Regions from separate parts of the Lactobacillus sp. JM1 genome, predicted to be linked through region 2. Evidence: predicted binding sites of a transcription regulator. Region 2 holds the regulator's gene; the other holds the start of a gene.
What was found. The regulator HrcA, encoded in region 2, represses chaperone genes, less so after heat shock. The targets are predictions, from matches to a motif close to TTAGCACTCNNNNNNNNNGAGTGCTAA.
Positions count from the first base shown of each region.

Region 1: F3I00_RS07145 (ATP-dependent Clp protease ATP-binding subunit) is a predicted target of HrcA. The motif match lies at 4,408-4,434, and genes of this name have one in related genera.

Region 1 covers NZ_CP044412.1:1,392,382-1,400,507, forward strand. Annotated here, with positions in the region: gene F3I00_RS07115 (competence protein CoiA) at 1-550, opposite strand, end outside; gene F3I00_RS07120 (adaptor protein MecA) at 610-1,263, opposite strand; gene spxA (transcriptional regulator SpxA) at 1,367-1,768, opposite strand; gene ptsP (phosphoenolpyruvate--protein phosphotransferase) at 1,965-3,704, opposite strand; gene F3I00_RS07135 (phosphocarrier protein HPr) at 3,704-3,970, opposite strand; gene F3I00_RS07140 (hypothetical protein) at 4,090-4,272, opposite strand; gene F3I00_RS07145 (ATP-dependent Clp protease ATP-binding subunit) at 4,479-6,647, shown strand; gene F3I00_RS07150 (DUF1827 family protein) at 6,778-7,056, shown strand; gene F3I00_RS07155 (peptide chain release factor 3) at 7,125-8,126, opposite strand, start outside.
Region 2 covers NZ_CP044412.1:785,995-794,120, forward strand. Annotated here, with positions in the region: gene truB (tRNA pseudouridine(55) synthase TruB) at 1-300, shown strand, start outside; gene ribF (riboflavin biosynthesis protein RibF) at 313-1,251, shown strand; gene abc-f (ribosomal protection-like ABC-F family protein) at 1,512-3,017, shown strand; gene F3I00_RS04005 (GyrI-like domain-containing protein) at 3,041-3,667, shown strand; gene hrcA (heat-inducible transcriptional repressor HrcA) at 3,808-4,866, shown strand; gene grpE (nucleotide exchange factor GrpE) at 4,878-5,456, shown strand; gene dnaK (molecular chaperone DnaK) at 5,474-7,345, shown strand; gene dnaJ (molecular chaperone DnaJ) at 7,425-8,126, shown strand, end outside.

The sequences.
Region 1 (8,126 bases), 610 kb from region 2:
AAATATTATATTTTAATGTAATCACACAACTAAATGGATTAATTTCTAAATAATACCATTGCCATTGTGTACTGTATCTTAAAAAGATTTTTTGAGAACGATTAATTTTATTTTTCAAATAATGCCTTTTCCCGACAATCCAAATATCTTTAATCTGCAATTTTTTATATAAGGCATGGCGATGCGCAAATTCTGCCCCACTCAAGGGTGCGCATTGCACTTCAAAAGATAATCTATTTTCTACTAATACATCTGCTCTCAATTGTTGATCTAAAAGTGGAACTTCAATATCTGCTCGAAGTCCATTTACTTTTAACGCAGTGCACAATAACTGTTTTGCCTGTAAATGCTCTTCCTTTTCCCCTGTTCCCTTTACCTGATAAAAATGTTTAAAAAATGGCTTTTTTTCTTCCGATAAAATCAGAATCATTCGATGCCGACAAGATGGACAAAGATAAGATTCTTGATTCAACTTTTTTAATCCCTTACTAACTTGTTCTGCTTCATTAATTGCTAAGACTAATTTTTGATTTAAAATAGCAGCATACATTTTATCGCCCATTATTATATACGCAAAAAGGAGATGATTTTTTTCATCTCCTTTATTTTTTAATCAAAATATTGTCTTAGATTTCCTAACGCGTCTTGCCTAATCAAACACTTTGCATTTTTCTTTATTTTTTGGAATTGCTTTTCTGTCATTCCATTTCCATATTCATTAGCAATTACCCACGTATCTTCAGGCTTTAATTCAACATAATTGTCATCTAAGTAGGCTAAATCTAAATAATATTCATGATGGTAAGTATATAAACTAGATGCTAAGCCATCAACTTTTAATGCATCCGCTAAGGCGGCAACTAAATCAATACTATCAATCTTAAAGACTCGGCGATTATCACTAATTAATTTATCTTGATTATTAATTTTTGTTTTACGATCATCATTATCCGATCCGGCGCCTAATCCCTTTAACAGATCACGTAATTGATCGTTAGGGTTATCACCGACATCTTCATCACTATCAAGTACTTTAGAAATTAGTAACTCTAATCCAGAACTACTTGGCATAACTTGAAAAGTAACTGGATCGCCTTTAGCAAAAGTATGATCTGTATCGACTTCACTTAAAATTTGATAGAAGAAATGTTGAATTTGACTTTTATTTCCTAATAAATCGAGCATTGTTATTCCGCGCTCTTTAAGTTCATCTGCATCCATTGTTACACGAATGGTGTTCTCACTTATTCTGTGTACTTCCACTTGTTATCACCTCGAAGTCTCTTGTCCTTAATACATTGTAACCTATTTTCTTGCTCATACAAAAACGCTAGCTTAAAAAGGCTAACGTTTTTACAATTTTTAATTAAAGATCAGCTGTCATTGCTTGGATTTCTTCAAGCTCTAAACGACGAACCTTTCGAGGAAGAAATCTTCTAATTTCATCTTCGTTATATCCTACTTGCAAACGTCTGTCATCCATAATGATTGGACGTCTTAATAAACTTGGATTTTTTTCAACAAGATCAATTAATTGATCAATTGATAAGTCATCTAAATTGATTTTTAAATTTTGGAAAGTACGAGAACGAGTAGAAATTATTTCTTCCGTTCCATTTTCAGTCATACGTAAAATTTGCATGATTTCTTCTTTGTTCAATGGATTAGCAAAAATGTTTCTTTCCTTAAAAGGAATATCGTGTTCTTTTAACCATGCTTTTGCCTTACGACATGACGTACAACTTGGTGATGTATATAAATTTAACACTTAACTCCACACTCCTTTGCGTGTAGAAAAATAACTACTGTTTCACTTACAATTATTATTATATCACAAATACTTGTTTTTTGTAAGTTGTAATTAGATTTCTTCTTATTAGCTTACAAATATTACTTTATCAGTAAATAATGAAGTTTGTGTGAAGTTTTGAAAGAAAAAAGAGTACTTACGTACTCTTTTTCTATTAATCATTAATGTTAAGCTTCTTCATAGTTTCTTCAACTAACTTCTTGTTTTCATCGGCAGTTTCTGAAACAAAACAAGCTTTATTAGCTAATTCTTTAATATCTTCAGTATTGATCTTCTTCATCAAACTTCTGATACGTAAGATTGAAGTTGCACTCATCGAATATTCATCAAGTCCCATTGATAAAAGAATTGGGAACATGATATCATCACCAGCAGCTTCACCACACATACCACACCAAATACCGTTTTCATGAGCACCATCAATAGTGTGCTTAATCAAACGTAAAACAGATGGGTTATATGGTTGGTAAAGATAAGAAACATTATCGTTACCACGATCGGCAGCCATAGTATATTGGATTAAATCGTTAGTTCCAATTGAGAAGAAATCAACTTCTTTAGCAAATTGGTCAGCTAACACTGCAGCAGCTGGAACTTCGATCATCATACCAACTTGTAGGTCGTCACCGACCTTAACGCCTTCTTTAACAAGTTTATCTTTTTCTTCAGCTAAAATTTGTTTAGCTTCACGTAATTCTGCCAAAGTACCAATCATTGGGAACATAATTCCTAATGGACCATATGCAGAAGCACGAAGTAAAGCTCTTAATTGAGTTCTAAAGATATCCTTGTATTGCATTGAAAGACGAATAGCACGAACACCTAGGAATGGGTTCATTTCTTCTGGAAGATCCCAATAATCTAAGTGCTTGTCACCACCGATATCACAAGTTCTAATGATAGTTTGCTTACCATCCATATCTTCGATAACTTCCTTATAAGCATCGAATTGAGCTTCTTCAGATGGGAAGTCTTTTGAATTCATGTATAAGAATTCAGTTCTGTACAAACCAATTGCTTCAGCACCGTTTTCTTTTACACCCTTCATATCATTAGGAGTACCAATGTTAGCGGCAATAATAAACTTCTTATTATCTGCAGTTACAGATGGTTCATTCTTTAACTTCTTCCATTCTTCCTTTTGCTTAGCAAAGGCTTCACCTTTCTTGGTGTACTCTTCAACTTGAGCATCAGTTGGGTTAACAATAGCATCACCATCTAAACCGTCAGCAATAAGCATATCACCATCTTTAACGTCTTTAGTAATGCTTTCAGTACCTACAACAGCTGGAATTTCTAATGAACGAGCCATGATTGCTGAGTGAGCAGTTCTACCACCAATATCAGTTACAAATCCCTTAACATACTTTTTGTTAAGTTGAGCTGTATCACTTGGTGTTAAATCATAAGCCACAACAACAACTTCATGGTCAATAGCTGCAGGATCTGGTAATTTCTTACCAAGAAGGTGTGCCATAATACGTTTTGAAACATCACGTACGTCAGCTGCACGTTCTTGCATATATGCATTATCAGTCATGCCTTCAAAGATGGTAATAAACTTTTGAGCAGTTTCATCTAATGCAGCTTCAGCATTAACTTTTTGATCTTTGATTTCTGTTTCAATGGCACCAGTAAATTCTGGGTCACTTAAGAAGAGAAGGTGAGCATCAAAAACTTGTGCTTCTTCTGCTCCTAAACTTTCCTTAGCCTTATCACGAACTTTTTCCAGTTCTTTAGTTGATTCTTCAACAACTTTTTTAAAACGAGCTACTTCAGCATCAACATCGCTAACTGAGGTTTTAGAAAACGAAAGGTCAGGTTCTACCAAAAGGTAGGCTGGTGCAACTGCAATACCATCACTGGCAGCAATTCCCTTTAAAGTTTTCGACATTATTCAGCTAAACCTTCCTTTTTCATAGTGTCAGCAATAGCTTCGATTGCTTCTTTAGCATCGTCACCATCAGCAGTAATAGTTACATCTGCACCTTGGCCAACACCTAAAGACATAACACCCATAATTGACTTCAAGTTTACTGATTTACCGTTGTATTCCAAGTTAATATCTGAATTAAACTTAGATGCTGCTTGTACCAACAAAGTAGCTGGACGAGCATGAATACCAGTTTCAGCAACAATATGAAATTCGCGTTTTTCCATTTTAAATTATCTCCTTTAAAATCAAAAATAATCGGGAGTTTTATACCCACTCGTTTATTAGGTTATCATGTTTTTTAAATGAAAACAACACAAATGTAAATGTTTACATTATAAGTTGCTTAATTTTCATTATCAGATAAGGTGTAGATTATATCCCCACCACGTTGAGCAATTCCAGTTATACTTTGCCTTTTACCATAGCTTCTAAGTGCCAATTGAAATTGAAAGGCATCTTTAGGACTAACTCTATATTCTTTTAGTTCGCCACTCACGATTTGATCTAGTATTTTTTTATAATCCATATCTTATAAATTTCACTCCTTAAATTTTGTTAGTCTAGTAAAAAATTAATTCTTCACCTATTGTAGCAATTATTCAGCAAAAATCTAATCTAACTACTTGCAATTAGTAAGTATCCGTACTATGATATTACCAAGTTAGCACTTGAGTATCAAGAGTGCTAAAATAACAATATAGCCTGTATATTATAAGAAAGGCGGAAATATTAATGCTATGCGATAACTGTCATGAACGTCCTGCCTCAATTCATCTTTATACAAATGTTAATGGGCAAGATCGTGAAATATCATTATGCCAACAATGTTATCAAGAATTAAAAAATCAACAAGGACAAATTAATAGTATGAATAATAACAATGCTTTTTTTGGCGATTTTGATGATTTATTAAACGCCTTAAACAATAGTAATAACGAACAAAATAACTCTCAAGAACGGGATCCACGAATGCAAATGGGTGGTGGCCGTCGCGGTGGTAATAACGGTGGTCAAAAATCATTATTAGACCAATATGGAACTGACTTAACTGATCTAGCAAAGAAAGGAAAAATTGATCCAGTTATTGGACGTGATAAAGAAATTGCTAGAGTTATTGAGATCTTAAACAGACGTACCAAAAACAATCCAGTTCTTATTGGAGAAGCCGGCGTTGGTAAAACAGCCGTTGTTGAAGGACTAGCACAACAAATTGTCGACGGATCCGTTCCTGCTAAGCTACAAGATAAGCGTATTATTTCACTAAATATGGTTTCGATGGTTCAAGGTACCGGCATTCGTGGTCAATTTGAACAAAGAATGCAGCAACTAATTAAAGAACTTGAACAAAATGACAATATCATTTTATTTATCGATGAAATTCATGAATTAGTCGGTGCGGGTAACGCTGAAGGTGGTATGGACGCTGGCAATATTATCAAACCAGCCTTAGCTCGTGGAGATTTCCAACTAATTGGTGCAACTACCATCAAAGAATATCGAAACATTGAGAAAGATTCTGCTTTAGCACGTAGGTTTCAACCAGTTGAAGTTAAAGAACCAACTACTGAAGAAACAGTTAAAATTTTACAAGGTATTCGTAAACGCTACGAAGATTATCACCATGTTCATTATACTGATGAAGCAATTCAAGCTGCCGTTGTCCTTTCATCTCGTTACATTCAAGATCGTTTCTTACCTGATAAAGCCATTGACCTTCTAGACGAAGCTGGTTCAAGAATGAACCTTACCATTCCTTATGTCGATAGCGAAAAAATCAAAGAAAGATTAGATGCAGCTGAAAACTTAAAGCAAGAAGCCTTGAAGAATGAAGACTATGAAAAAGCAGCATACTATCGCGATCAAATTGAAAAATATGAAAAATTAAAAGATCAAAAAGTAGATCCAGATCACACACCTCAGATTACCGAAAAGATCATGAATAAGATTGTTGAAGAAAAAACTAATATTCCTGTTGGCGACCTACAAAAACAGGAAGAAACTCAATTAAAGAACTTATCAACCGATCTTAAAGATAATGTAATTGGTCAAAATAAAGCTGTTGAAACTGTTGCTCGCGCAATTCGTCGTAACCGTGTTGGTTTTAACAAGTCCGGTCGTCCAATTGGCTCATTCCTTTTTGTAGGACCAACTGGCGTTGGTAAAACAGAGTTAGCTAAGCAATTAGCTAAACAAATCTTTGGTACTGAAGATGCGATGATTCGTTTTGACATGAGTGAATATATGGAACAATATTCAGTATCTAAGTTAATTGGCTCTGCTCCAGGTTACGTAGGATATGAAGAAGCAGGTCAATTGACTGAGAGAGTACGTCACAATCCTTACAGCTTAATTCTATTTGACGAAATTGAAAAGGCTCATCCGGATGTACTTCACCTCTTCTTACAAATTCTTGACGATGGTCGGTTAACTGATTCACAAGGTCGTACTGTTTCATTTAAAGACACAATTATTATTATGACTTCTAATGCTGGTCAAGGAATTAAAGAAGCAAACGTTGGTTTTGCTGCTGAAAACAGTCATCAAGAACAATTTAAGAATACCCTTGGTCAATACTTCAAACCTGAATTTTTAAATAGACTAGATGATATTGTTGAATTTAATTCACTTGATAAGAAGGACTTAATTAAGATTGTCGACTTGATGCTTGCTAATACTAACAATATGGTTAAAGATCAAGGTCTTCATATTGAAGTTACTCCAGAAGCAAAGGAACTACTTGTAGAAAAAGGCTATGATCCATCTATGGGTGCTCGTCCACTTCGTCGTACAATCCAAGAAGAAATCGAAGACAAAGTTGCAGATTACAAGTTAGACAATCCTGCAGCTAAAAAATTAAAGGCTAGTGTAGTAGATAACGACATTGTAATCAGTGAAAATTAAGTCTCCCAATACTAAGTAAGAGCCACATAAATGTGACTCTTTTTTTATTTATTTTTATAAATCTTCTAAAAAGGTTATACTTAAGTTGGGATTTTAAAGACACATTTATATTATCGAGGTTATAAATATGATGCATTTAATTGATGTTACAAATAGCTACCGTGATTTAGTTCAAAGACAGCTAGCAGCTACCAATAGTCAATTCGTAAAGGTTTACTCTTTAGGTAATACCACAATAGTATATAGCGAAACTACTGATAAAATCGAAATCGTAATGGAAAATCATAAACGTCCTATTAGACAAGACGAAGTAGAGTTTGTCATTAAGCGTTTAATTCATGAAGATCGCATTTACGATATAACAGTTGATAAGAGTAGAAAGATTATTTCTATTACTTGCGATCGATAATACTTGCGATCGATAAAATCGCATTTAAAAAGCCATGGAAAATTCCATGGCTTTTTATTTGGGCTTTATTATAATCTTGAAGTTAATTCAACATCTGGATATTTATCTTTAAACCATCTTTCTGCAAAAGCATTTTCAAACAGAAATAGTGGCTCACCATTTCTATCTTTTACTAACAAGTTACGCGAAGATGACATCTTAGGATCTAACTGATCTGGATTAATCCAGCGTGCTACACGATTACCTAAAGTATGAAGCTCTACTTCTGAATTATATTCGTTCTTCATTCTAAAAGAAAAGACTTCAAACTGTAATTGACCAACTGCACCTAGGATATAATCATCAGTTGCATAACCACGATAAAGCTGAATTGCACCTTCTTGAACCAGTTGGTTCATCCCTTTATGGAAAGACTTTTGCTTCATAACATTCTTAGCAGTCACACGCATAAAGATTTCTGGTGTAAATTGCGGCAAAGCTGGATAAACAATCTTTTTCTTACCAGCGTAAATTGAATCACCAATTTGAAAGTTACCTGTGTCATATAAACCAACTATATCGCCAGCAACCGCATCAGAAACTTGAACTCGTTCGCTAGACATAAATTCAGTTGCATTATTTAATCTAACTGGCTTTCCAGTTCTAGCTAAAGTTACGTCAATCCCCTTTTTAAATTCCCCGCTTCCGATTCTTACAAAGGCAATTCGATCACGATGGTTAGGATTCATATTAGCCTGAATCTTAAAAACAAACCCAGAAAATTCAGGATCGTCTGCAGCTAATTTTTCATCATCATTAACAACATGTTCTTGAGGAGCTGGGGCTAAATTAACAAAACTATCTAAAAAAGTCTCAACACCAAAATTAGTTAAAGCAGATCCAAAGAAGACTGGAGTCTGGCCTCCTTTTAAGATTTTTTCTTTATCAAAAGTATTTCCTGCTTCTTTTAACAAATCAATGTCATCTAAAGTTGATTGATATAAACTATCTTGTGCTAAAGGTTCATCTTCTGATAATTTTCCATTTTTATCTAATGGTAAATAGCGATCATCATCATCTTTTCGATAAAG
Region 2 (8,126 bases):
AGTCTTACCCGAACTAGTAGTTCAGGCTATGACTTAAATCAAGCTGTAGATTTAGAAACAATTGAAGCAGAAGTAGATACTCCTGAAAAATGGCTTCAGCCAATTGATAGTTTTTTTGCTGAATTACCTCAACTTCAACTTTCGCCGGATCAATTTAAGCGGGTCTCAAACGGTGCAAGTATCAATTTAAATACCAGTTATGCTAAGGTCGCTTTGGTTTATAATGGTCATATAAAAGCTATTTATCAGCGACAAGGAAAAATCTATCGCCCTGAGATGATGCTTTTAAAAAATGAATAGCGAGAGTAAAAAATGAAAGTAATAACCTTAGATTATCCGATCTCTGCACCTATTACAAATCAAAAGGTAATCTTAACGTTAGGTTTTTTTGATGGGGTGCATATTGGTCATCAGAAACTTATTAAAGATGCAAAATTAATAGCCGAGGAGAAGAAGTTGCCATTAATGGTGATGACTTTTGATAAGCATCCTAAAGAGATATACAAAAATGATCATAAATTTGTTTATTTAGAAACGGCCCATGAAAAAGAACAAAAAATGGAAAAGCTGGGAGTAGATTATTTAGTGATTATTAAATTTACTAAAGAATTTAGTCAGCTTAAACCGCAGGATTTTGTAGATCAAGTAATTATGAAACTTAAAGCAGATACAGTTGTGGTAGGTTTTGATTATACTTATGGTCCAAAAGATATTGCTAATGTAGAAAATCTTCCCAAGTTTGCGCGAGGTAGGTTTCAAATTGTAGTGGAGCCTAGACAATCTATTGATAAAATTAAAGTTGGTTCCACCTACATTAGAAAGGCAATCCAAGGTGGAAATGTTGAATTAGCGGCTGCCTTACTAGGACAACCATATGAAACTTCAGGTATTATTGTTCATGGGTTTAGAAGAGGACATAAAATAGGCTTCCCGACTGCTAATCTTGATATTTCTGATGCTAAAGTTTTACCAGCTGAGGGAGTTTATGCAACCAGGGCTAAAATAAATGGAAAATGGCATGATGCTATGACTAGTGTTGGTTACAACGAAACTTTTAAAACAAACCACGGTTTAACAATTGAAACGAATATTTTTAATTTCGATGAGGAAGCATATGGTGAACCATTAACTTTAGCGTGGTACAAGTTTATACGTTCAAATAAAAAATTTTCTGGAATTGAAGAATTATCACGTCAACTAGACCAAGATAAACGAAATATAAAGCAATATTTCTATGATTTAGAAAAATAATTATTTAGATCTATCTTTTTATAATTAATGTGATAAAATGTCTTTATCAATTGAAATCTAATATTGAAAGAAGGTTACGCCATTGCGTTTTTAATCTTGCAAAATAGCATAGTTGAATTTTAATAATTATTTTCTCTTTTAGAGGGGACAACTGTGCACTTTTGACAAGATTGAACGTAGATGGAATATCTTCTTTTTTGCTTAATAAGGAGAAAGTCTGCACTTGTCAAAAGTGTAGGCTTTTTTCGTGAGGTGATTATATGAGCAATATTAAGATTTCAAACCTTTCTTTTAAATATTCCGACAGTAGTGAAAATATTTTTAATAATTTAAATTTAGATTTGGATAGTAGTTGGCAATTAGGACTTGTAGGCAGAAATGGTAGAGGAAAGACAACATTCTTGAATCTGTTACGTGGAAAATTGCAAGGAACAGGAGCCATCAAAGCTAACCTTGAATTTAATTACTTTCCTCTTTATGTAGAAAATGAAGAACAATTAACTCTCTATGCTTTAGAAGAACAAGTTCAATTTGACCGGTGGGAACTTGAACGTGAATTGAATTTAATGCAAGTAGACGCTAATCTTATTTGGCAACCTTTTAATACTTTAAGTGGAGGGGAGCAAACTAAGATATTATTAGCTCTATCTTTTATTAATAAGGATGCTTTTCCATTAATTGACGAACCAACGAATCATTTAGATGAAGAGTCGCGAAAACAAGTGGTTAGATATTTGCAAAAACATTCGCAAGGTTATATTGTTGTGAGTCGTGATCGAGATTTTTTAAATCAGGTAACTAATCATGTTCTTGCAATTGAAAATACAGAGATTCATTTATATCAGGGAAATTATGCAAGCTATGAAGATACTAAAGAGAAGCGTGATAAGTTTAACCAGGAGAAAAATGAAAAACTCCGTGGTCAAATTAAAACTTTAAATGCAAGTAGACAACGTATTAAAGGATATTCACTTCAATCAGAAAATAATAAAAAAGCTAGTGCACATAAGAATGAAATTCATGCAGATATTAATAAGGGATTTTTTGGTCATAAGGCTGCTAAGATAATGAAAAGATCAAAAAATATTGAAAGAAGGATGAATAAAGATATCCAAGATAGAAAAGGTTTAATAAGGAATGTTGAATCTGTGCCAGAATTAGAGATGAATTTTCAACCAAACTATCACTCGACTTTATTAGAAACTCGGCATTTAGATTTGAAAGTTCAAGATAAAAAGTTATTTAAAGACCTAAATTTAATTGTTAAAAAACGAGGAATTGTTTCCCTTGAAGGAAAAAATGGATCGGGAAAATCTACTTTTTTGAAAAGTGTTTTAAATAAAAATATAGATGTAACTTATCAAGGAATTTTAAGTTTAACTAATGGTTTAAAAATTTCCTATTTACCACAAAATTTTGTAGAATATTCAGGCACTTTGGCAGAATTTGTTCAAAAGGAACATTTGTCTTATGAGAAAATGCTTAATATGCTTAGAAAAATGGGTTTTCCTAGAACAAGTTTTGAGACGAGAATTGAAGAAATGAGCATGGGGCAGCAAAAAAGAGTGGCCATTGCTAAGTCATTAGTTGAAGAGGCTGACCTTTATCTGTGGGATGAGCCAGCAAATTACCTAGATGTGTTTAACCAAGATCAATTAATTGATGTTTTAAAGAAGGTCAAACCAGCGATGCTTTTAGTTGAGCATGATGAGTATTTTATTAGTCAAGTAGCAAGTAAACGGATAAAATTAAAGGTAGATGACTAGCAGATTGTATAGAAAGAATAAAAATGGCATTTGATTATAAAAAAGAATATAAAAATTTGTATCATCCAAAAAAGCAACCTGAAATTATTAAGATTCCTAAAATGAATTACATCGCAGTTTCAGGAAGTGGAGATCCTAATCAGGAAGATGGGACTTATCACAAGGCGTTAGAATTACTTTATGGGCTTGCCTATACTATCAAGATGAGCAAAAAAAATGAGCATAAAATTCCAGGATATTTTGATTATGTAGTGCCACCACTTGAAGGACTATGGTGGTCAAAAGATAAGCAAAAAATTGATTATGCTCACAAGGAGAACTTCGCCTGGATATCGATGATTCGACTGCCTGATTTTGTTACAGAAAAAGAATTTAATTGGGCAGTTAAGACAGCTACTGAGAAGAAAAAGCAAGATTTTTCTCAAGTTAAATTCTTTACTTATGATGAAGGACTTTGCGCTCAGGTAATGCACATTGGTAGTTATGATGATGAGCCAGCGACAATTGAAGAGATACATCGATTTGTAAAAAAAGAAAATTATCAGATAGATATTCAAAATCCACGCTATCATCATGAAATATATTTAAGTGATCCAAGGAGAACTAAGACTGAAAGGCGTAAAACTGTAATTAGACTACCAATTAAATGATTAAGGTAAGCACTTGTTGCTTACCTTTTTTTATAAAAAACAAATTTAATTAGCACTCTGCTTGCACAATTGCTAAGTTATGGTATCATATTAATTGTTAGCACAAGAGGAAGAAGAGTGCTAATGATGGGGGCGAGAAAATGTTGACTGAACGGCAAGAACTTATTTTAAAGACTATTATTATGGACTTTACTCAGTCTCATGAGCCAGTAGGTTCTAAGACCGTGATGAATCAACTGCCTGTCAAGGTTTCAAGTGCTACAGTTCGAAATGAAATGGCGGCACTCGAAGAAAAGGGACTACTTGAGAAGACTCATTCTTCAAGTGGTAGAATTCCTTCAACTGCTGGTTATCGGTATTACTTAGATCATTTGATTAATCCCGTAAAAATACCAGCATCCGTCTATAATCGAATTATTTATCAATTAGACCAACCCTTTCAACAAGTTAATGAAATCGTACAAGAAGCTGCAAAAATTCTGTCTGATTTAACTAACTACACTGCTTTTGCAGCGGGTCCTGAAACTCGCTCGGTTAAAGTAACTGGTTTTAGGATCGTTCCCCTTTCAAGCCATCAAGTGATGGCAATATTAGTTACGGATGACGGTAATGTAAAGAATCAAATCTACACGTTACCTCATCATACAAATGGGGAAGAGATTGAAAAAGCAGTTCGACTAATTAATGATCAATTAGTTGGAAAGCCACTTAGTTCAGTTAATGAAGTGTTACTTAAGAGAATTGCAGACCATCTAGTTGCTGGTGGATCAGCAACTGAAATTTTGGATTTGCTTCAAGATGTTATTAAGGATGCTGCTAGTGAGCAAATGTATGTGGATGGTCAGATTAATCTTTTGAGTAATTATGAAAGTGATGATTTAGCTAAAGTTAAATCTCTCTACAAATTAATTGATCAAAATGATGCTATTTCAAGCTTGATTGGTTTTAATCCTAAAGATGAAATTAAGAATGATTCAAAGTCGAAAGTTCAAGTTAAGTTAGGTTCTGAATTACAATCAGATCTACTTGAAGATTATAGTTTGTTGACTGCACAATATAGCGTTGGTAAATATGGTAAAGGAACAATAGCATTACTTGGACCAACTAACATGCCATACTCGCAGATGATCGGATTACTCGAGTATTTTAGGAATGAACTAGCAAAGAAATTGTTAGATTATTATGGTAGATTTAAGTAAGGAGGTTAGCTGTGAGTAAAGAAGAGTTTCCGCATGAAAAAGATTTAAAAGACGAGGTGACCCCAGATAAGGCACCAAAGAAAGATCCAAAAGTAACTCCGAAAGAGGAAGTTAAGGAAAATCCAGCAAAAGATTATGAAAAAGAAATCGCTGAATTGAGAGCTAAGAATAAGGATCTTGAAGATAAATATCTACGTAGTGAAGCTGAGATTCAGAATATGCAAGCACGTTATGCAAAAGAGCGTGCGCAATTGATTAAATATGAATCTCAAAGCCTCGCTAAAGAAGTTTTGCCAGCAATGGATAACTTAGAACGCGCGTTAGCTGTTAAAGCAGATGATGAGGCAGCTAAGCAACTCCAAAAGGGTGTTCAGATGACACTTGACTCATTAGTTAAATCAATGAAAGATCAAGGAATCACTGAAATCAAAGCCGAAGGTGAAACTTTTGACCCTGCACTACATCAAGCTGTTCAAACTGTTGCAGCAGAAAATGATGATCAAAAGGATCACGTAGTTAAAGTTTTACAAAAAGGATATCAATATAAAGATAGAACATTAAGACCAGCAATGGTTGTAGTGGCTCAATAAGAAAGGAAGTTACATATATGTCAAAAGTTATTGGTATTGACTTAGGTACGACTAACTCAGCTGTTGCCGTACTTGAAGGAAAAGAACCTAAGATTATTACTAACCCAGAAGGTAACCGTACGACTCCTTCTGTAGTTGCCTTTAAGAATGGTGAAATTCAAGTTGGGGAAGTTGCTAAGCGTCAAGCTATTACTAACCCTAACACTATTGTTTCAATTAAGAGCCATATGGGTGAAGAAGGTTACAAGGTTAAGGTTGGCGACAAGGAATATACTCCACAAGAAATTTCAGCCTTTATTTTGCAATACATTAAAAAGTTTTCTGAAGATTACTTAGGTGAAAAGGTAACTGATGCAGTTATCACTGTTCCTGCTTATTTCAATGACGCACAACGTCAAGCTACTAAAGATGCCGGAAAGATTGCTGGTTTAAATGTTCAAAGAATTATCAACGAACCAACAGCTTCTGCTTTAGCATATGGTCTTGATAAAGATGAAAATGATGAAAAAGTTTTAGTATATGACCTTGGTGGTGGGACTTTTGATGTTTCCATCTTGCAACTAGGTGATGGTGTCTTCCAAGTATTATCAACTAATGGTGATACTCACCTTGGTGGTGATGACTTCGATAAGAGAATTATGGATTGGTTAATCCAAAACTTTAAGGAAGAAAATGGTGTTGACTTATCTAATGATAAGATGGCATTACAACGTTTAAAGGATGCTGCTGAAAAGGCTAAGAAAGACTTATCTGGCGTTTCATCAACTCACATTTCACTTCCATTCATTTCTGCTGGAGAAGCTGGTCCTCTTCACCTTGAAGCTGATTTAACTCGTGCTAAGTTTGATGAATTAACTGATGACTTAGTTCAAAAGACTAAGATTGCTTTTGACAATGCATTAAGTGATGCTGGCTTGAGCGTAAGTGATATTGACAAAGTTATTTTGAATGGTGGTTCAACTCGTATTCCTGCAGTTCAAAAAGCTGTTAAGGAATGGGCTGGAAAAGAACCTGATCACTCAATTAACCCTGATGAAGCTGTTGCTTTAGGTGCAGCAATTCAAGGTGGTGTTATTTCTGGTGATGTTAAGGATATCGTTTTACTTGATGTCACTCCATTATCACTTGGTATTGAAACTATGGGTGGTGTCTTCACTAAGTTAATTGATAGAAACACTACTATCCCAACTTCAAAGAGCCAAATCTTCTCAACTGCAGCAGATAATCAACCAGCTGTTGATGTTCACGTTCTTCAAGGTGAACGTCCAATGGCAGCAGATGATAAGACTTTAGGACGTTTTGAATTAACTGATATTCCACCAGCACCACGTGGTGTTCCACAAATTCAAGTTACTTTCGATATCGACAAGAATGGTATTGTAAATGTTTCTGCTAAGGATATGGGTACTGGTAAGGAACAAAAGATTACCATTAAGAGTTCTTCTGGTCTATCAGACGAAGAAATTAAGAAGATGCAAAAAGATGCTGAAGAGCATGCTGAAGAAGATAAGAAGCGTAAGGAAGAAGTTGATTTACGTAATGAAGTAGATCAATTAATCTTTACTACTGAAAAGACTTTGAAAGAAACTAAGGGTAAAGTTCCTGAAGCTGAAACCAAGAATGTTCAAGATGCTTTGGATGCTTTGAAGAAAGCTCAAAAAGATAACAACTTGGATGAAATGAAAGAAAAGAAGGAAGCTTTATCAAAGGCTGCTCAAGATTTAGCTGTTAAACTTTACCAACAAAACGGTGGTGCTCAAGGTGCTGCTGGTCAAGCTGGACCTCAAGGAGCGCAAGGTGGTCAACCAAATAATGATAATGGCTCAAGCAACGGTCAAGGTGGTTCAACTGTTGATGGAGACTTTCACAAGGTAGACCCTGACAAGTAAAAAGATTTATAATTAAATCAAACAAGAAAAGAACTGCGTGATTGTAGTTCTTTTCTTTTATGAATGAAGGAGTTTTCAGATGGCACAACGTGATTATTATGATGTGCTGGGTGTTGATAAGAATGCTAGTGAAAGCGACATTAACAAGGCTTACCGCAGGCTGGCAAAAAAATATCACCCAGACTTAAACCATGAACCTGGCGCTGAAGAAAAATACAAAGAAGTAAATGAAGCATACGAGGTTCTGCATGATAAGCAAAAAAGGGCTCAATATGATCAATTTGGTCAAGCCGGTGTAAACGGTCAAGCTGGTTTTGGCGGTCAAGGTTATGGTGGCTTTGGTGGCCAAGGTGGTTATTCATCTCAAGGCTTTGGTGATTTTGGTGATATTTTTGGTGATATCTTTGGTTCAGCTTTTGGTGGTGGACGAAGTCGAGTAGATCCAACTGCTCCTCAAAAGGGTCAAGACTTGGATTATACAATGACAATTGACTTCATGGATGCGATCAAAGGCAAGAAGACAGATATTACTTACACAAGAAGTGAAGTTTGCCCAACTTGTGATGGTTCAGGTGCTGAAAAGGGAACTCACCCAATTACCTGTGACAAGTGTCACGGAACTGGTGTCATGACTGTAACTCGTCAAACGCCACTTGGAGTTATCCAGCAGCAAACTACATGTGATAAATGTGGTGGACGTGGTACGATCATTAAACATCCATGTCAAACTTGCCATGGTAAAGGAACTGTTGATAAAAAGCAAACACTTGAAGTTAAAGTC